DNA from 2 places in the Paenibacillus sp. RRE4 genome. Region 2 is predicted to be linked to the other one. Evidence: riboswitches for the same ligand, from Rfam matches in the RefSeq annotation. Region 2 holds a riboswitch; the other holds the start of a gene.

Region 1 (10,111 bases), 390 kb from region 2:
TGCTCGCGATGATTCTGGGGAAAATGACAGGCTCACTGTTTGACTTTTTCGTATATCAGCGGTAAATCGGCATGAAGGTTAAAGGAGGATGGACATGGACGAACATACGGATCAGAGGAATGACGAGCAAGGTGACGGGGTAACGGAAGAGATGATGCACAAGTCCGCTTACGAGATTCAGAAGCAAGAAGAGGAACGAGCCCATCAGAAAAAAAAGCAAAACGAGATGTCCGACAGCGTTGAGGAATCCGTTGAGTACTGGCAGCACAATGATGATATATCTCCTCGCATGGCAGACATTAAATATACACTAAAGCAGGTGCTGGGACTTGGTGAATCGTTTGATGTTACGTTAAGGGAGATGGTGCTCGGCGGTAAACACGTGGGGCTGCTGATGTTGAGTGGTTTTGCGAAAGACGGGATTTTGCTTGAAGTGTTAAAACGGTTAACGTATCTCTCGCCGGATCAAATATCCGATCACGCGCTTAAATCCTATTTTGAATGCTACATTCCTCATATCCAGGTAGAACGCGTAGAGAAGATGAGTAATGTCATCAGTAAAGTATTGATGGGCATGAGCGCCATTTTCGTGGAGGGAGACCGCTCTGTTCTGATTATGGACACCCGGAGTTACCCTGTTCGCTCACCCGAGGAACCTTCACTCGAACGGGTGGTTCGCGGATCGCGGGACGGTTTTACCGAAACGCTGCTGACAAACGTAACCCTGGTACGCCGCAGAATACGGGACCCCGGACTGAAGTTTGAGCTCATGCAGGTAGGGCGGAGAACGCAAACCGATGTATGTGTAGTTTATATTGACGATATAGTGGATAAGGTGCAGGTGGATTCGGTAAAGGAAAAAATACAACGAATCGATATCGACGGCATTCCGGCCGCCGATAAACAGTTGGAGGAAGCGATTATCAACAAAGGATGGAATCCATTTCCCCTTGTTCGTTATTCGGAACGTCCTGACGTTACAGCTTCCCACCTGCTGGAAGGACGAGTCGTTATTTTTGTAGATACATCCCCCAGCGTAATGATCTTGCCGACAACCTTTTTTGATCTATGTGAACATGCGGAAGAGAACAGGCAAACGGCTCTTATGGGAACCTATCTGCGCTGGGTACGTTTTGCAGGCATCTTGATCTCTCTGTTTCTATTGCCACTATGGATGCTGATGGTCATCGAGCCTTCACTGAAACCGATTGGATTGGATTTCATCGGCCCACAGGAAAATGTGAAATTACCGATTATTTTGCAATTTCTGCTCATTGAGCTGGGCGTAGACTTATTACGGATGGCTGCAGTTCATACACCGACACCGCTGGCTTCGGCCATGGGTCTAATTGCGGCTATATTGGTTGGAGATATTGCGGTAAAAACGGGGTATTTTGTCAATGAGGTTGTGCTATACATGGCTATTGCGGCGATCGGAATGTTTGCTACACCGAGTTACGAGTTAGGACTGGCGAACCGATTGGTCAGATTATTGCTACTGGTTGCGGTTGCGATATTCAAGGTGCCGGGTCTGGTCGTTGGGACTACGTTGCTGATTGTGGCGTTGACCATTCACCGTTCGTACAACTCGTCGTATCTTTGGCCATTTATACCGTTTAATGCAAAGGCTTTTGGCAACTTCTTGTTCAGGGTTCCATTGCTTGTCAGCAAGAAACGTCCATCGTTCAACAAAACACGTGACAACACCAAGATGTCAGAGGATCCCGACGGTGAATTGCGAAAAAGTAAAAAACACAAATGATGTGCCGAAAAATCCATTCATCTCCCGGCTTAATTTGATATACTGGTGTAAAATCAATGGAATAATAACTGTTCCAGTATACAAAAAGTGAGGAATGCAGACGATGTATTTACACGGTACAAGTAGAATAAATGAGCAAGGTCACCTGGAGATTGGTGGAGTAGACGTTACAGATATGAAAGAGCAATTCGGAACACCGCTTTATGTTGTGGACGAGCAATTGGTTCGCGAGCGTTGCAGAGAGTACATGGAAGCATTCCGCGCTTCAGGCTTGGGCTTCCAGGTTGCATATGCGAGTAAAGCATTTTGCGTTATGGCGATGTGTGCTCTTGCAGCAGAGGAAGGTCTTTCTCTGGATGTTGTCTCTGACGGAGAACTGTTCACAGCATTGCAAGCAGGCTTCCCGGCAGAACGCATTCATTTCCACGGCAATAACAAAACGATTGAAGAGATCGAAATGGCGCTTGACGCTGAAATTGGATGCTTCGTGGTTGACAACTTTAACGAGTTGCATCTGCTCCAAGCTGTCGCCGCGGACAAAAACCGTAAAGTTAACATCCTACTGCGTGTAACGCCAGGTGTTGAGGCGCATACGCATGAATATATTTCGACAGGACAAACGGACTCCAAGTTCGGTTTCGATATCGGCAACGGTACAGCATTTGAAGCGATTGAACTCGCAGCCAAACAGCCCAACCTGGTATTGCTCGGGGTGCATTCTCACATCGGCTCCCAGATCTTTGAAGTTGAAGGATTCCAGATGGCGGTTCAACGTGTTGCTGAATTTGCAGCAAGTGTATATGAGCGCCTTAATGTGGCATTCAAAGTCGTAAACCTCGGTGGCGGATTCGGAATCCGTTATATTGATGGGGATACGCCGCTGGAAGTGGCTCAGTACGTGAAGGCCATTACTGACGCGGTAAAAAATCATTTTGCACAAATCGGCTATGCAGTGCCTGAAATTTGGGTTGAGCCAGGCCGCAGTATCGTAGGGGAAGCAGGTACAACGCTTTATACCGTTGGAACGAGCAAAGACATTCCAGGCGTGCGTAAATATGTAGCTGTAGACGGTGGGATGACGGATAACCCACGTCCTGCATTGTATGAGTCCAAATATGAGGCCGTACTGGCAAATCGTGCAAACGAAGCGGCAACAGAAACGGTATCTGTAGCGGGGAAATGCTGCGAGAGCGGTGACATGCTGATCTGGGATCTGGATCTGCCAAAAGTGGAGAGTGGTGATCTGCTTGCCGTTGCTTGCACAGGGGCATATAACTATTCCATGGCAAGCAACTACAACCGGATTCGTCGTCCGGCAGTTGTGTTTGTCAAAGATGGTCAAGGCGATGTAGTAGTACGCCGTGAGTCATATCAGGACATTATCCAAAATGACCTCGTGCCAGCGCGTATTGGCAAACAGCCAGTTACTCGTTAATTCAAATTCCTATAGCAATAGATGAGGACGGAAAGGGCTTGCCCTTTCCGTCCTTTGTCGTGAATATTGCATCTATTTGGTATGCTTATAGGTTTGTACTTGAGAGTAGAAAAATCAAAAAAATAGCTCTTTCTTTTGCGATTCGGCTCTTTTCGGTGTACACTAAGAAAAGTGCTGTAATGCTTGACCACAAGTTTGGTATTGCGCCACAATTACTTTGTTCAAAATTGAAAGGAGTCATTTACATATGGCGAAACAAGCGAAAATTAAATTGGCAAACGGCGGAGAAGTTCTGATTGACCTGTTCGATCAAGAAGCTCCAAATACCGTAGCAAACTTTGAAAAATTGGCAAACTCCGGATTCTATAACGGACTTGTTTTCCACCGTGTAATTCCGGGCTTCGTAGCTCAAGGCGGATGCCCTAGCGGAACAGGTACTGGCGGCCCAGGTTACACCATTAACTGTGAGATCAACCCGAACAAACACGAGCGTGGAACACTTGCGATGGCACATGCTGGCCGCAACACAGGCGGAAGCCAGTTCTACATCTGCTACCAACCACAGCCACATTTGGACGGACAACATACGGTATTTGGTAAAGTAAGCAAAGGCATGGAGTTTGTTGATGCTTTCGAAGGCCGCGACAAAATGGAAACCGTTGAAGTTGTAGAAGTTTAATTCCAACTGAATTCTGCTCGGCGGCATCAAGTTAACCCCTGGTACATTCCTATTACGGAAGTACCAGGGGTTTTGTGCATTGTACAACCATTTTGCATAGTTGCCTTGCGATGTGTTATCAAAAATAAGCTTAAAGGAACTGGCGGAATAAGTTGATCGTAGGTTATTCTAGCAAGGTACAGACTGTTGAAACCGAATACATGAGGTTTGACAGCGCACTGGATATACTGAGCTTACATGTTTTCAAAACTACTGTGAAAGGATGTTGTTACTTTGACTTTAGATTTGGTACAGCAGCTTAAATTACTTCAACACATTTATAGTGAGAGCACGATTTGGGACGAGGAGTTGCGTGCTTCAAGACATTATATGCCAGAGGACGTATCGGCGGAACAATTACAGGCACTAGAGGTTGCTGGACATGAGCCTAATCATTTTGAAAGACCGCAGCATGAGGAGACGATCCGAGAACTGAGAACCTTGGCTGAGCGTTGGACACTTCAGGAGGCTGCTCAGGCGTTTGTGGCTTCTCTATGGTCAGCGCCGATGATCTGGCGTTCACTTCTTACAGGAAAACTGATCGCAGCCAGTATACCTGACCATGAATATAGTCCATATCCTTCCAGTCATAAGTGCCAGATCTGTGGCTTGGATGTGAATGACGGAGTAGATACCTCCCTTCAATGGTACTGGCGAATGACAAACGGCACACCGCTGGATGGAGACATTTTTGGACATGTACTGGCTCTGAGAGAAATGGCCGCTTCGCAGGAGCTTCCAGTACCGAATGAGTATGATCGCTGGACGTTACGCGCGGTGTTAACGGTACTGCGTAATCTGCCGCCCAAGACTCGGTACAGCAAGGCAACGGATGCGCTCAAAAAAGAACAACTGCTACCTACGAAAAAGGTATATGTTTACCGCGACCTGCTTGAAACGCTGGCGCTGATCGGCATTCTGGACACACCAGAACAACCAGGAATGATTACAGCTTTCACCTCATATGCAGAACGCGACAAGAGACCTAATACCCGCGTTGAGGTACAAGCTCCCTTGGCATGGTGGGATTCATCTGTAGGAATCAACGAGCACAATTTGAACCTGATCTTTGATGAATTCGACTGCAGTGATGTATCCCTTGAGAACAAGCCTGAACCGAATCCACTGGCGAGTGAGACCGTTATTGGTGCATTTGAAAGCAGACGAAGTGTAGGTACTAAGGCGAAGGTGCCGAAAAAATCTCCGGATGCCGGTACAGGTAAAGTGGAGCCTGGAGACGTATATGCAGTGAAAGTACTTAGTGGTTCTTGGGTTACTGTATATTGTCATGAAGTGAAGGACAAACGTACCATAGTTGAATATCTGGATGGCGTGTTCCCCGATATGCCGGGAAAAGAAGATCTTATTCTGACCGTTCGTCCAAGACCGGATGAGCGCTGGCAGTGTTCGGCCATTGGAATAGACTCGACCAGTTGGGTTAGAAGAGTAGCCCGCGATATGCCTGCTCCCAATGCTTCCCAGCCCAAACCTGAGCGTGTTCCGTTTCACGCTGCGAAGGATTTGAGGCACATGGCAAGCTGGTGTTTTCCAAACCTTTAGAATTTATTTTTCAATGGGTGATGAAGTCTTTGTCTCGTATAAGATGAGGGTTTTGTAATATAAATGCTTATTAAAAGTTAGTATGTGACAAAAAGAAACAAAAATGAATTGATTTTTTGACATTAAAGTGCTAACATCCAATTAATAACGAAAGCGATCCTTCAGGGCAGGGTGCAATTCCCTACCGGCGGTGATGCGTGTTGGGGTTTATTTCTACCGACATGGCAAAGTCCGTGACCTGTCTGCTTATAGCAGATGGCTGATCTGGTGTAATTCCAGAACCGACAGTATAGTCTGGATGGGAGAAGGAGTGGGTGTAAGCCAGTGTGGTTGCACTCCGCGGGAGTGATGTCGCATAGCATTCAGCTCGTTTGGATGAGATGTGTGGAAGGCTTGTTTATAATGAGTTTTCTGGTACACAATACCGTTATATAGAAACTCTTCACCTGATTTTTCTGTATATCATTCTATAGCTCGAATGGGTATGCAATAAGGTATGTGTTTGTTTTCACTTACCTGTTAACCGGTTTTGGTGAAGTGTCGGTATTGGTGTGTTTCATCTCTCCTGCAGATGACAGTAGTCTTCCATCATCCCTACCTGAACAGATTGTTCGGTGGGGATTTTTTAGTTCAAGATTATAACCGCGGGGTGAACGGATATGGAAATGATCAATGATGAATTTTATATGGCGTTAGCACTGGATATGGCAGAACGGGCACAAGGACAGACTGGAATTAATCCTGTCGTGGGATGTGTCGTTGTTAAAGAAGGACGTGTTGTTGGTCTTGGAAGCCATCTGAAACGAGGTACAGGCCATGCAGAGGTTCATGCGCTGAACATGGCTGGAAGCGACGCGGAGGGTAGCACCGTTTACGTAACACTTGAACCTTGCAGTCACTATGGCAAAACGCCACCCTGTAGCGAACGTTTGATTCATGAGAAGGTTAAACGGGTGGTGGTCTGTTGTGAAGATCCGAATCCGCAGGTTTCCGGTACAGGCATTAGTATGTTGCGTCAACAAGGCATCGAAGTTGAAGTGGGTGTTTTGCGCGAACGCGGAAGACGTATGAATGAAAAGTTTATCAAGTTTATTACAACGGGCCTTCCTTTCGTTACCCTCAAAACAGCTTCTACGCTGGATGGAAAAATTGCTACGCGTAGCGGGGACAGCAAATGGATCTCCAACGAACTGGCGCGTGAGATCGTGCATGCGCTTCGTCATCGTCATCAAGGCATTATGGTCGGCGTGGATACGGTAATCGCCGATAATCCGGAGCTGACCACCCGTTTGCAGGTAGAAGGCATCAGTCCGGTACGGATCGTTGTGGATTCCAAGCTGAGGTTGCCTGTTGGCTCCAAAATGGTCAAGGACGGACTTGCGCCAACTTGGGTGCTTACAACCGATGAAGCTAGCCGGGAAGCGGCTGAGCGACTCGAAGCTTACGGTGTTGAAATTATTCGCTGTGGGCCTGGACCACGCGTAGATTTGCTGCATGGGCTGAGCAAGCTGGGAGAGCGGGATATTGGCTCGATTCTGCTGGAAGGCGGCGGTACATTAAACGGTGCGATGCTGGAAGCAAGGCTGGTAGATCGTCTGCTTATGTTTATCGCTCCCAAGATTGTGGGTGGATATGATACCCCGGGAAGTTTCCGTTTTGAAGGCGTAGAGCGCATGAGTCAGGCGATCCAATTGCATCAGCTGGAAATTGAGCAAGTTGGAGATAATATTAGCATTGGCGGTATTCCGATTTGGCCAGAATAGGAGGAAGATAGCATGTTTACGGGTTTGGTGGAAGAAGTCGGTCAGATCCGGCGCATTGGCCGTAAAGGTGAGGCTCTGGTTCTGAACATCGCTGCTTCTGTCATTATGGACGATCTCAAAATTGGTGACAGTGTTGCGGTTAACGGGGTTTGTCTTACCGCAACCACGCTGGAAGGCGGAGGTTTTACCGCAGACGTCATGCCGGAAACGTATCGGCACACCAATCTCAGTCAGCTTCAATCCGGCAGCAAGGTTAATCTGGAGCGTGCCATGTTATCGGATGGACGATTCGGTGGTCATATTGTGCAGGGACATGTGGATGGGACTGGTGTTGTCGGTAGCATTACTCGGGATCAGAATGCAGTTGTTTTCGAGATCAGGCCGGGTGACCATGAACTTTTCAAATATTTAATTCCAAAAGGTTCGGTCACTTTGGATGGAATTAGTCTAACCGTAGTGCAGACGACTCAAAGTTCATTCACCGTTTCGATTATTCCTCATACGATTGGGGAGACGGTTTTAAATGTCAAAAAGACAGGAGATACCGTCAACATTGAATGTGATATTTTGGGGAAATATGTAGATCATCTGTTGCAATACGGCAAGGGTCATGCGGAGACGAGAACAGGCAAGCCAAGCAGTATTAGTGAAGACTTTCTCTCCAATCACGGGTTCGCATAAAATTAGAAGAGACAGATATAAAACATAGAACTGGAAACAGGAGGTGTAGCTGATGTCTGAACAATCCGAGCCATCCATTCTGGATTCAATTGAGGCAGCCATTTATGATTTGATGCGGGGTAAACCTGTAATCGTGGTCGATGATGAGGATCGGGAAAATGAAGGGGATTTTATTGCTTTGGCTGAAAAAGCAACCCCTGAGGTCATCAATTTCATGATTACCGAAGGTCGAGGTCTGGTCTGTGTTCCCATTACGCAGCAACGGGCGGACGAATTAAATTTGAAGCCGATGGTTCAGCAAAATACGGATTTTCACGGGACTGCTTTTACGGTCTCTGTGGATCATAAAGACACAACGACGGGGATCTCGGCGCATGAGCGTTCCATTACCGTTAAAGGCTTGATTGATCCGAACGCGAAAAGCAGTGATTTTCGCAAGCCGGGTCACATGTTTCCGCTCATTGCCAAAGACGGCGGAGTGTTGCGTCGTGCCGGACACACGGAAGCGGCAGTTGATCTGGCGATCATGTGCGGCTCTTACCCCGCGGGTGTCATCTGTGAGGTGATCAAGGAAGATGGTACGATGGCCAGACTTCCTGACCTGCAGGAGATTGCACGTAAGCATGATTTGAGACTGATCAGTATCCAGGACATGATTCGTTACCGGAATGAGAAGGAGAAGCTGGTGCAACGTGAAGTTTCCGTGCGTATGCCAACGGATTTTGGCGAATTCCAGGCGGTGGCGTATACGAATGCAGTGGACAATAAAGAACATGTTGCCTTGGTCAAAGGGGATATTGACGGTTCCAAACCTGTGTTGGTTCGTGTTCACTCCGAATGTTTGACGGGCGACGTGTTCCACTCTCACCGTTGTGACTGTGGCCCGCAGTTTGATGCGGCGCTGAAGCAGATTCATGATGAAGGTAATGGCGTACTGCTCTACATGAGACAAGAAGGCCGCGGGATCGGTTTAATCAATAAACTCAAGGCTTACAAGCTTCAAGAAGAAGGTCTGGATACAGTGGATGCCAATCTGAAGCTTGGTTTTGCTGCTGATCTGCGTGATTACGGGATTGGTGCACAGATTTTGAAGGATCTTGGCGTTCGTCAGATTCGATTATTAACGAATAATCCACGCAAAATCAAAGGCTTGGAAGGATACGGTCTGGAAGTGGTAGAGCGTGTACCGATTCAGATGCAGGAGAATGAAGATAATACAGCTTACCTTCACACCAAGCAAGCCAAATTGGGGCATATGCTCAAGTTTGATGATATCGAGCAAAATGAAGAGTAATTACAGCGAATCATGATGATTTTCTGATATGTAAATATTGGAGATTCCACATGTTCAAATTGTAGCACCATAACATCATATATCAACAGGGAGATGACGATAATGCCTAACTATTTTGAAGGACATTTGGTATCGGAAGGTTTAAAATATGGCGTGGTAGTTGGACGTTTTAATGAATTTATTACGAGCAAGTTGCTTAGCGGAGCGCTGGATGCATTCAAACGGCACGGCGTGCAGGACAATGAAGTAGATGTAGCTTGGGTGCCGGGAGCGTTCGAAATCCCGCTTATCGCTCAGAAAATGGCCGAAAGCGGCAAATACGATGCGGTTATCACACTCGGGACGGTTATCCGTGGATCAACAACACATTATGATTATGTGTGCAATGAAATGGCCAAAGGGGTAGCGGCAATTAACCTGAAAACAGGGGTGCCGACCATCTTCGGATTGGTTACTACGGAGAACATTGAACAGGCGATCGAACGTGCTGGAACGAAGGCAGGCAATAAAGGTTGGGATGCAGCCACAGCTGCAATTGAAATGGCGAACTTGACGAAACAGCTAAAATAGTGCTTATTTAATAGTAGTGCCCTGCTTTGCGCAGACGAAATCGGGAGACCGGTTTCGGACGGCTGGCAGGGTTTTGTATTTTTCTGGCGGGAGGATTCGTCTAGTGACGGTAGTTACATACAAACTGGAGACTTTTGAAGGGCCTTTGGATCTGTTGTTGCATTTGATCGATAAGGCTGAGATCGACATCCAGGACATTCCCATCAGCGATATTACCGATCAATACATGGCGTATCTGCATTCCATGCAGGAGCTGGAACTGGATATTACAAGTGAATTTCTGGTGATGGCAGCTACGCTGCTGTCCATCAAGAGCAAACTTTTACTG
Region 2 (10,111 bases):
CACTCTAAAGATTTGGTCAATTGGAATGTAATTAGTCATGTCGTAGAGGATTTGACAGTTATCGGGCCAGAATATCGGCATGATCGAATGAATCGTTATGCAAGAGGGGTCTGGGCGGGAGCGATCCGGTTTCATGACCAACAATTTTGGGTTTATTTTTTTACGCCGGATGAGGGGTTGTTCGTAAGTACAGCAGCAGATCCTGCTGGCCCATGGGAGCCTCTTTATCATAGTTGGGAAATTGCTGGTTGGGACGATTGTTGTCCTTTTTGGGATGATGACGGTCAAGGATATCTGGTGGCTACGAATTTTGCCGACAATTATAATATTTATCTGTTCAAACTTAGCGACGATGGAAAACAAATTTTGCACGACAGTGGTGTTGTGATCCATCAATATAAAGGTAGCGAAGCGAGTAAGCTTTACAAAATCAACGGACTTTATTACATTTTCCATAGTGAAGTTCGACCGAGAAATGGTGAGGAGGTAAGGGTTGTTATGATGCTTCGTTCGGAGCATTTATACGGTCCTTACGAAGAAAAAGAGTTAATTCATACGCACGGCGTGGAAATGGACCGCGAACCGAATCAAGGCGGACTTGTGCAAACACCGTCTGGGGAGTGGTATTTCATTAGTCACCAAGGAGCCGGCGGTTACTTTGAAGGCAGAACTCTTCACCTGCTTCCCGTTACATGGGTCGACGGTTGGCCAATCATTGGTGAGGATACAGACGGTGATGGTGTCGGAGAGATGGTATGGGGAGGAACAAAACCAATTCACGGTTATCCCAAAACGATCTTAACCGTGAATGATGATTTCAATAGTCCGGTACTGCAATCTCATTGGGGATGGAACCACCAACCCAAAGCTGATATGTGGTCTTTAACAGAGAGAGCAGGGAATTTACGTTTGCATGCTTGTGTGCTTTCCGAGAAGAATGATTTCTTTAAAATCTCGAACATTCTTTCCCAACGGGCGTATCGTGTTCCTCATAACGTAGTGACTGCCAAGTATGATCTAAGTGGGATGGTGGATGACCAGGAAGCGGGTCTATGCCATTTTGGACAAACTTATTGTACGATTGGTATTCATCAGCAAGAAGGAATTCGGGTATTGAAGTTCAATCAATCAGGTACAATCGAATGGGGGCCAACTATTGATACCACTGATTTATGGTTAAGATCGATTTGGAACTTGCGTGGTGAAAACAGATATGAATATAGCCTGGATGGAGAGAAATTTATCTCCTTTGGTGAGGTCTATCAACTGGGTTGGGGACCTTACCGGGGAGATCGGGTCGGGGTGTACAATCTGAACCATGAAAGAGAAGAAGGGTATGTGGATGTAGAGCATTTCAATTACGAGTCAGGAGATGAAAAAGTCTGATTTATAACAATATTAGAATGGCCATGGATTAGATCTTTTATTGGCTAAAAAGTGGAACACTACTATAATATACATCATAATATTATGTAAGCTTAAATATTGATCATAAAAGCGAATATTGATCATTGATCATGTTACGGTTGTCATATGATTCATGAATAGTTGAAAAAAAGCCAGCAGGGACGTACCTGCTAGCTTTTTTTCGATGTAGCTGAGCCTGAACTTATAATGAATTTGGAAACATGGGATTGGCTTCCATGCCAACCCATAACTCGGTTGATTCGAGTTGACCGGCCAGATGTAATAACCAATCTTCACGGCCTTTGGTTGCCATAACCTGAACACCCATGGGTAAACCTTCCGCAGTCAAATGCAGAGGAAGACTAATGGCAGGCTGGCCTGTCAAATTCGCAAGTTGTGTGAACGGGGTGTACGTAAGGCTCGGCTTGAACATCTCATAGATCAGCTCTTGTTGCGCCGTTTTATCCAGATCACTGACGGACATCAGATGTTGAATCTGCTCTGCATGTGGCGTCAGCTCTCCAACCCGTGGTGCGGGAAAAGCATTAACAGGTGTGATGTAAAAATCATACCGTTCAAACAGCGTAGACATCTGCGCAGCCGCTACGTCCCATTCGGCCAAACTGTGCACAAATTCAGCAGCAGATACTTTCTTTCCGGCTTCCGCCAGTACCCAGGACTCAATCTCCATATCATCTGCAGTGAGAGAACGACCCATGCCATGTTCCATGGATGAAATCATGGCGGCCATCTCGCCGCTGTTCATCATGTAGTAGTTTTCCATCAGGCGTACGCCATTGACTGGACTTAACTTTTCTTCAACATGATGCCCTTGAGATTCCAAGAAACGGACTAGTTTCATCACCGCCTCCTTGGCATCTTCACTGACAGGTGTGCCAACAGGTGAATCCGTTGTATAAGCGATTCGCCATTTGCGTTGGTGCGGATAGTTCATATCAGCAAGGTAACTTCCCGGGAATAAAGGTGCATGGAATGCGGCTTCCGGTTGGATAATCTGGAGTGTATCCAGCAGTGCAGCACTGTCTCTGACGGAGCGAGATACTGCAAAATCAATCGAGGCTCCTTGCCATTGTCTTCCCACACCTGGACCGACGGGAGTGCGTCCGCGTGTCGGTTTCAGTCCAAACAGACCGCTGAAGGAAGCGGGAATTCGAATCGAACCACCGCCATCGCTTGCGCCGGCAAGCGGCACGATGCCTGATGCTACAGCGGCAGCGGCACCGCCGCTTGAGCCGCCTGGGGAATGATTCACATTCCACGGATTGCGCGTTGGCCCGTGTAGACGCGGCTCGGTTATATTTTTCAACCCGAATTCTGGTGTATTCGTATGTCCAATCACAATAAAACCTGCTTCGAGCAGACGCGTTACGAAATTGGAGCTGCGAAGAGCACGATGCTTGCTGAACAGATGTGATCCGGAGGTTAGAACCTCACCTTCCAAAGATTGAGAAATATCTTTGAGGAGCAACGGCACTCCAGCAAACGGCTGTTCTCCGGGCCGTACCATGCCGGCTTCTTGACGAGCACGGGTTTCATATGTACGAATAACGGCATTAAGTTGTGGGTTCACTTCTTCGAGACGTGCAAAGGCAGCTTCGAGCAATTCAACCGGGGATACTTCCCGTGAGCGAATCAGTTCGGCGAGTCCTATGGCGTCATAGGAGGTATATGAGAATGAAGACATTAGTAATCGTTCCTCTCTGAAAATAGTTCCTGTTGGATATCGGGATATCTTGTTCCAAGTTCCATAAGCCATCGTACCACCTAGGCAGACAAAAGACAAAATATCAAGCCATCATGACGAAGAAAAATAGTAGAAGAAAAGCACTGCTCACCTCAGAAGGTGAAACAGTGCTTATTTGTTGAATACAGGAAGATGAGTTACTCCGTGCGAAGTTTAGGTGCAACTTCAGCAATCGGCGTAGAGCGCTCCTGTTGTTTGGAGATTGCAAACAGGGCGATCCAGATCAGGATAAAGCCGAGCAATTGCTCCCAGGTTATCAGTGTACGGAAGGCAATCCAGTTTACAAGCACGCCGGCCATCGGGAAACTGAGTTCGGCGAGGGTTGCAACAGAAGCTTTGGTGGAAGACAACCCTTTGTAATACAAGAGTAGACTTAGCAAGCCTGGTAAAAGCGCCTGCCCAAGAATATTCAGGATAACGGCAGCCTGTGCCCCTGTTCCAGCCGGGAGTGTCCAAGGAGCACCTTCATTCCAGGTCATGAAGATCAGGAGTGGAAGCGCAACGACAAAGCGAAGGGAGGTGACCGTCTCATACCGTGCTTGACCGAGCATTAACCGGCCCATAACGGTAGATCCACCCCACAAAGCTGCGGCACCAAGAGACAGCAGGCTACCTGCATGAATCCAGTTATTCCAGTTGCCGAGTGGCAGTGAGAAGCCAAACGTAAGCAGATACGTTCCTGCCAGCGCAATGATGAATAGTCCGCCGAAGTGGCGCGGCAATGTTTCTTTTAATAACAATTTCGCAAGTACAATCGCGAAGAGTGGCTGCATTTTTTGCAACAACAATACCGTATTGGGATCGTTATGGGTAAGGGCTAACGTGAATAAAACCGTTGCCAGCGCTGATCCGCCCCAGGAGATGAAGATAACAGCGATCCAGTGACGTGCACGCAGTTTCTTCAGATCATCCCGGAACTTCCATAATACCGGTATCGCTACAAGGCTGACAATGATGTGTTCGATTAGAACAATCTGTGTAGAAGTCATCGTTTTTAGCAAAAGGATGCGGAATAAGGGGTCTACACCCCAGAGGGCTGCGCCTAGCACAACTAGCCAAAATCCGGTGTTGCTTCGTTCCTTGCGATAAATTGTTGATGCTGTTGATGTGTTTTCCATATTCAGGACTCCTTCGTCAGAACACGGAATCTTCAGTTGGCAAAATCGACAAAATCCCCCGTCCTTGGCGTACGCCAAATAAACGGGGGATCATTCAAAGACAAGACGTCAGGGAAAAAGACTTCCCAAAATACGCTAGCCGTTGTGTTGATCTTCTCTCATCCGGACTATACCGTCGGCCTTGGAATCGCACCAAGTCAGTCGCTGTCAGGTCGGAACCTTAAACAGCGAGTCGCGGGCTGGTTCTATAAGAACATCACCGCCGGTTGGGAATTGCACCCTACCCCGAAGATCCTATTCAATTAATTAGTGTATTGAACAAGTTGTAACCTTATGAAGTTCATCTTATTCCTGTAAACGCTATCAGTTCAAGTGTTTTTTTAGAAAACAATACTCCAGCATCCCTGTTGTCTCCGAAGCTGCACAATCTGACCTGCGTGATAAGCATCGTGCAGAACCCAGCGGGCAAGCGTCTGAGCCCAGTTTTGTTCGGAATCCATATAAGTTTCCTCAAGTTTCGCTTCCTGTAATGTAGCAAGGGTATCGCGCAACTGCACAGCCAGTTTAGTGGTTTGCTCCATCAGCTTGCTCCAGCCAGCTTCGTTTAGAGGATCACCGGGATTACCAAACGTAGCTACGTTTGAATCAGCAGCGGGTACAGACGGTGCTTTCCCCTGCAGACGTTCCAGAATCCGTTGGTTGTAATAAAACATATGATTGGTCAGTTGCCATATGCTCAGTCCACCTGAAGGCGGAACCCAGGCAGCCTGTTCGGCGGTCAGCCCCTCCAGAGCCTTGGACAATGGCACGATCCAGTTACATTGATCCCAGGTATCTTCATTCTGAATAACCAATACATCTAATGCTGTGGTGACCGTTTTCATTTTTAAATTTCATTCCTCTCCTGTCAGACTCATCTCGTTCTTGCTTCATCATGCTGGTAACTAGCTAATATGGGTCGAAATGGTTACAATTAATATAACACAATTTTATTAAATGTAACCATCTTTAAATAATTTAGATAGTTACATTAATCGGAGGTTCTCATGGATAGATTATGGACTGATTTTGTAAACAGCGATTATCATGATTGGCGTGGTGGGGAGCGATCAGAAGACAGACTGGGGAACGTAAGCTGGCAACAAGATTTTTTAGATCGTTGGCAATTAGAAGCGCCAGTACCTGCGTCGAATGAAGAGGAATCCGCAATGAGAAGTTTTAGAGATGATTTGCAGTCACTGGCTATTCGTTTGTCTAACGGAAAGCTCTTTACTGAGAAGGATCAGGCCTGGTTGAATGATTTTATGCTGGCTGGCGAAGTCATTAGACGAATAATTACACAAGATCAAGGACTGGGTGTTGCGCTTGTTCCCATTCATAGACATTGGGCTCAGGTGATGGCAGAGGTCGCGGCTGATTTTGCCATGACACTCGTAGAAGGCGAAGGGAAGAGAATTCGATCCTGTGACAATCCGGACTGCCGCTGGATCTTCTATGATGATACCCGGAGCAGAACACAGAAATATTGCGATGATAAGATGTGCGGCAATCTAATGAAGGTGAGACGTTTTCGAGCGAAACGAAAAATGCACTCTAATGACGAAAAGAATGAAGTTTAACAATCAAGTTTATCAATTAAGTTCACCAGTTAAGTTCAAACCTTTACAATCCGAGAATCTCCATACAGGTCGAAGGTATCTCTTCCAGAATTTGATAAATTCCAAGACTTGATATATAATGTATATATACTAGCGAAAATATAGTCATAAATCTTATGTAAGAACAAGCAATGCGGATCAGATCATTTTACAAACCATTACGATTGGAGAGATGTCTCATGAGGACAGGTTATCTTTTGAAGAACGGTTGTGTATTATCGATGGATGCTCGTATTGGCCAGTATAAACGGGCAGACGTACTTATTCAGGATTCTTTGATCGTAGCGATTCAACCCAATATCGAGGTGTCCGATACAGATGTTGAGGTCATCGATGCTACAGATATGATTATTATGCCTGGACTGGTGGATACACATCGGCATATGTGGGAATCGCTTGTCAAAACAGCCGGAACCAACTGGTCGCTCCCCGTCTATCTGCAAAATTTGTACTATGGAGCTATGGGAAGCAAGCTTCGTCCGCAGGACAGCTATATCGCCAATCTGCTCGGATCTTTAGAAGCGCTTAATGCGGGCGTCACCACGGTACTGGACTGGAGCATGCCATACTCGGCTGAACATACGGATGAGCTGATTCGAGGACTGCAGGATGCAGGAATTCGTGCTGTTTTTGCCCATGGTGTGCCAGGGGAAACGATGTATTGGAATCGTGAGAGTAGGCTGGCATATCCAGAGAATGTGAGAGGCGTTAAGGAGCGATATTTCTCTTCAAATGATCAACTACTCACCTATGGACTTGCGATCCGTGGACCAGAATTTAGCCATTGGGATACAACGGTGCAGGATATTCAGCTTGCAGAAGAACTGGACGCCATTTGTTCGATGCATGTCGGTTTCGGCAGCTGGGGATCAGCGGATCGCTCGATTAGCCGAATGTATGAGGCAGGGCTTCTTAGTCCACGAATCAATGTTGTTCATGGTAATACGATGGGCATGGATGAATTCAAAATGCTCGCGGACAGCGGAGCCTCGTTGTCAGTCACACCTGAAGTCGAGATGATGATGGGACATGGTTATCCAGCCACAGGACACTTTCTGGAGCATGGAGGTACGCCAACACTTGGCGTAGATGTCGTGACTTCGACGGGCGGAGATATGTTTTCACAGATGAAATTCGCGTTGCAAGCTGAGCGTTCAAGAACGAATGAGTACCTTTTGCAACAGGGTGAGATGCCGGGTGAACTCAGTTTGCAGGCAAGTCAGGTTCTGCGATTCGCAACCTCCGCGGGTGCAAGGGCTTTAGGACTGGAGCAAAAAACAGGTTCGCTTACGCCGGGAAAAGAGGCAGATGTAATCATGATTCGCACGACGGATCTGAACCTGTTCCCCGTGCACGATCCGATTGGTGCTGTTGTTCAATTCGCGAATCCGTCCAATGTGGATACGGTTTTTGTTGCGGGGAAACCTGTGAAGCGAGAGGGCAAGCTGTTACAAGTCGATCTGGATGAAATTCGGCGCAAAGCCACGCAGAGTACGGAATATTTGTTGACGCAATATCGGATGTCCGATGCGGATCGGGTTGTTTTTTCATAATAGAGCTGTCTATAAAATAAATAAAGCTAAAGGGCCGTTCATCCCAGAATGCGGCTCTTTTCGCGTCTTTCTTCTTTACTCCGTTTTTCGTAAGAGGTTTTCACATTAAATTGGGGTTGGAGTAAGGTGTGTTGACAAATAGAACGCTTTCTACTAAGATAGCCATATAAGTTAATAATGAATTTAATCAGGATTGTTACTGATCAGCAGGCAAGACCGATTGATAATGCAAACATGCAAAATTGTGTTTTTTCATGTATGCATAATTAATGGTCTTTTTTTGTTGCTAAATTCTGTTAACGTTTCATTTTAAAAGGAGATTCCGATGAAGATCACACGAATTATTAACAATAATGTCGTCTGTGCAGTCAATGAACGGCGCCAGGAGATGATGCTTTTAGGCAGTGGCATTGGTTTTCAGAAGAAAAAGGGAGACGATGTGGACACAGTCAAAATTGAGAAAGAATTTTTTCTGAAATCCAAAAATGTAACAGGTAAATTATATGCCCTGCTGGCACAAATCCCCATGGAATATATTCGTGTGTCCGACAGTATTATTCAGTACGCCAAGCAGTCCTTAAACAAGGAACTAAATGAAAATATATATCTAACGTTAACGGACCACATTAATTTTGCCGTGGCACGTTACAAGCAGGGTATGAATTTCAATAATGCTTTGTTGTCTGAAATTAAAGCGTTTTATTCCAATGAATTTCGCGTGGCTATGAAAGCCCGGGATATGATTAATGAGGAATTTAACATTACACTGCCTGAGGATGAGGCTGGCTTCATCGCGCTTCATATCGTCAACGCAGAACTGGGATCTGAAATGGAAGAAACCATGAAGATTACACAGTTGATCCATAAAGTCTTGAATATTATTCGATATCAGTTTAATATACATTTTAATGAAAGCTCGCTCCATTATTCCAGACTTGTCACTCATTTGAAGTTTTTTGCCTATCGCTTGTTTAATCATACGGTTGTGAAAAGCGGTGACAGTGACTTTCTCCATATCATTAAAGAAAAATATGCGAATGAATATCAATGCAGTCTCCGAATTGCACAGCTGATTCGGGTCGATTATGGAAAAGAATTAACGGAAGATGAATTGGTGTATTTAACGGTTCATATCAAAAGGGTCATTGATGAAGAGAAGGAATGATTCATCAGCCGCTATAATGAGTATACTAGGATTGTTACTGGTGAGGCAGGCAAGACCTAGAGTTCCATCGTGTATAGAGCTTATCTATATTCGATAGAATTCTAGGTCTTTTTTTATACCTAAAAACGATTGAGGGGGAGCAGTATATGAAACATGAAAGCACAGCCGCCGAGATTTTAAAACTGGTCGGTGGAGAAAAAAACGTAGATAGTGTAACACACTGCGCTACAAGGTTACGATTTAATCTGAAAGACGAGAAGGTCGCAAACGATGAAGCTTTAAAAAATGTACAAGGTGTTGTGGGTGTTGCCAGCAGTGGCGGGCAGTATCAGGTCATTATCGGTAACGAGGTAAACAATGTGTATAAAGCTTTGACGAAGCTGGGGAACTTTGCAACCAATGACGATGCTCCTACTGTGAAAAAGGGAAAACTGACTACGCTTCTGGACACGATCTCCGGAATCTTTACACCGATCCTGCCAGCCATGATTGGTTGTGCGATGATCAAAGCCGTTCTTCTTATTTTGAAAACATTTGATCTCGTTGATCTGGATGGACAATTTAATACAATTATGACCTTTATCGGTGATGCGGCGTATTACTTCTTGCCGATGCTGCTTGCCTGGAGTGCGGCTGTTAAGCTTAAAGCTAACGTGGGCTTTGCATTAACGATTGCTGGTGTTCTGTTGCATCCTTCATTAGGGGCGTTGATGTCTGCAGGTAAGCCAGTTGCGTTTTTGGGACTGCCTGTCACTCCGGCGACATACACCTCGTCGGTTATTCCGATTATTTTAGCCGTATGGATCTTGTCGTATGTAGAACGCTTTGCCGAGAAATATTCTCCATCGGTTATAAAATCCATTCTTAAACCATTGATCGTAATTCTTATTATGGCTCCACTAACGCTGATTGTACTGGGTCCAATCGGTGCCATCGCGGGTAACTACCTTGCGTCGGGCGTTTCTTTTGTTAATACACATGCAGGTTGGTTAGTGTCTGGTATTATCGGCGGGGCATTCCCGTTCTTGATTATGACAGGTATGCATTATAGTTTGGGACCTGTTGTGCTCACGGCTTATGCACAGACGAAAACCGATAGCATTGTTGGTCCAGGTATGCTTGTACACAATATTTCTCAAGGTGCTGCTGCGCTTGCCGTTGCTATGAAAACTAAAAATAAAGCATTTAAACAAGTTGCATATTCTACAAGCATCACTGCCTTGCTCGGAATTACCGAGCCTGCCTTGTTTGGTGTAAACCTACGATTGAAAAAACCACTGATTGCTGTAATCGTTGGTGGCGTTGTAGCTGGTGTTTATGTCGGATTGTTCGGTGTAGCTCGATCGGCTTTGGGTATTGCAGGTATAGCTACGTTACCCGCATTTATCACGGATCATCCATGGAACCTGGTTCATGCCGCAATTGGTTGTGTGATTGCATTTGTA

The links. Region 2 has a riboswitch for FMN ahead of Q9R46_RS11390 (DMT family transporter). Riboswitches for the same ligand answer to the same signal wherever they lie in the genome.
Region 1: linked by a shared signal. The riboswitch ahead of ribD (bifunctional diaminohydroxyphosphoribosylaminopyrimidine deaminase/5-amino-6-(5-phosphoribosylamino)uracil reductase RibD) and the one ahead of Q9R46_RS11390 (DMT family transporter) in region 2 are both predicted to bind FMN.

Annotation. Positions count from the first base shown of each region.
Region 1 covers NZ_JAUZUT010000001.1:2,915,485-2,925,595, reverse strand. Annotated here, with positions in the region: gene Q9R46_RS13205 (stage V sporulation protein AB) at 1-65, shown strand, start outside; gene Q9R46_RS13200 (spore germination protein) at 95-1,762, shown strand; gene lysA (diaminopimelate decarboxylase) at 1,866-3,197, shown strand; gene Q9R46_RS13190 (peptidylprolyl isomerase) at 3,445-3,876, shown strand; gene Q9R46_RS13185 (hypothetical protein) at 4,150-5,475, shown strand; FMN riboswitch at 5,629-5,789, shown strand; gene ribD (bifunctional diaminohydroxyphosphoribosylaminopyrimidine deaminase/5-amino-6-(5-phosphoribosylamino)uracil reductase RibD) at 6,135-7,238, shown strand; gene ribE (riboflavin synthase) at 7,251-7,919, shown strand; gene Q9R46_RS13170 (bifunctional 3,4-dihydroxy-2-butanone-4-phosphate synthase/GTP cyclohydrolase II) at 7,972-9,213, shown strand; gene ribH (6,7-dimethyl-8-ribityllumazine synthase) at 9,316-9,783, shown strand; gene Q9R46_RS13160 (segregation and condensation protein A) at 9,887-10,111, shown strand, end outside.
Region 2 covers NZ_JAUZUT010000001.1:2,528,515-2,538,625, reverse strand. Annotated here, with positions in the region: gene Q9R46_RS11400 (glycoside hydrolase family 43 protein) at 1-1,386, shown strand, start outside; gene Q9R46_RS11395 (amidase) at 1,610-3,112, opposite strand; gene Q9R46_RS11390 (DMT family transporter) at 3,310-4,290, opposite strand; FMN riboswitch at 4,437-4,587, opposite strand; gene Q9R46_RS11385 (DinB family protein) at 4,671-5,174, opposite strand; gene Q9R46_RS11380 (CGNR zinc finger domain-containing protein) at 5,337-5,909, shown strand; gene Q9R46_RS11375 (amidohydrolase family protein) at 6,128-7,501, shown strand; gene licT (BglG family transcription antiterminator LicT) at 7,827-8,666, shown strand; gene Q9R46_RS11365 (beta-glucoside-specific PTS transporter subunit IIABC) at 8,813-10,111, shown strand, end outside.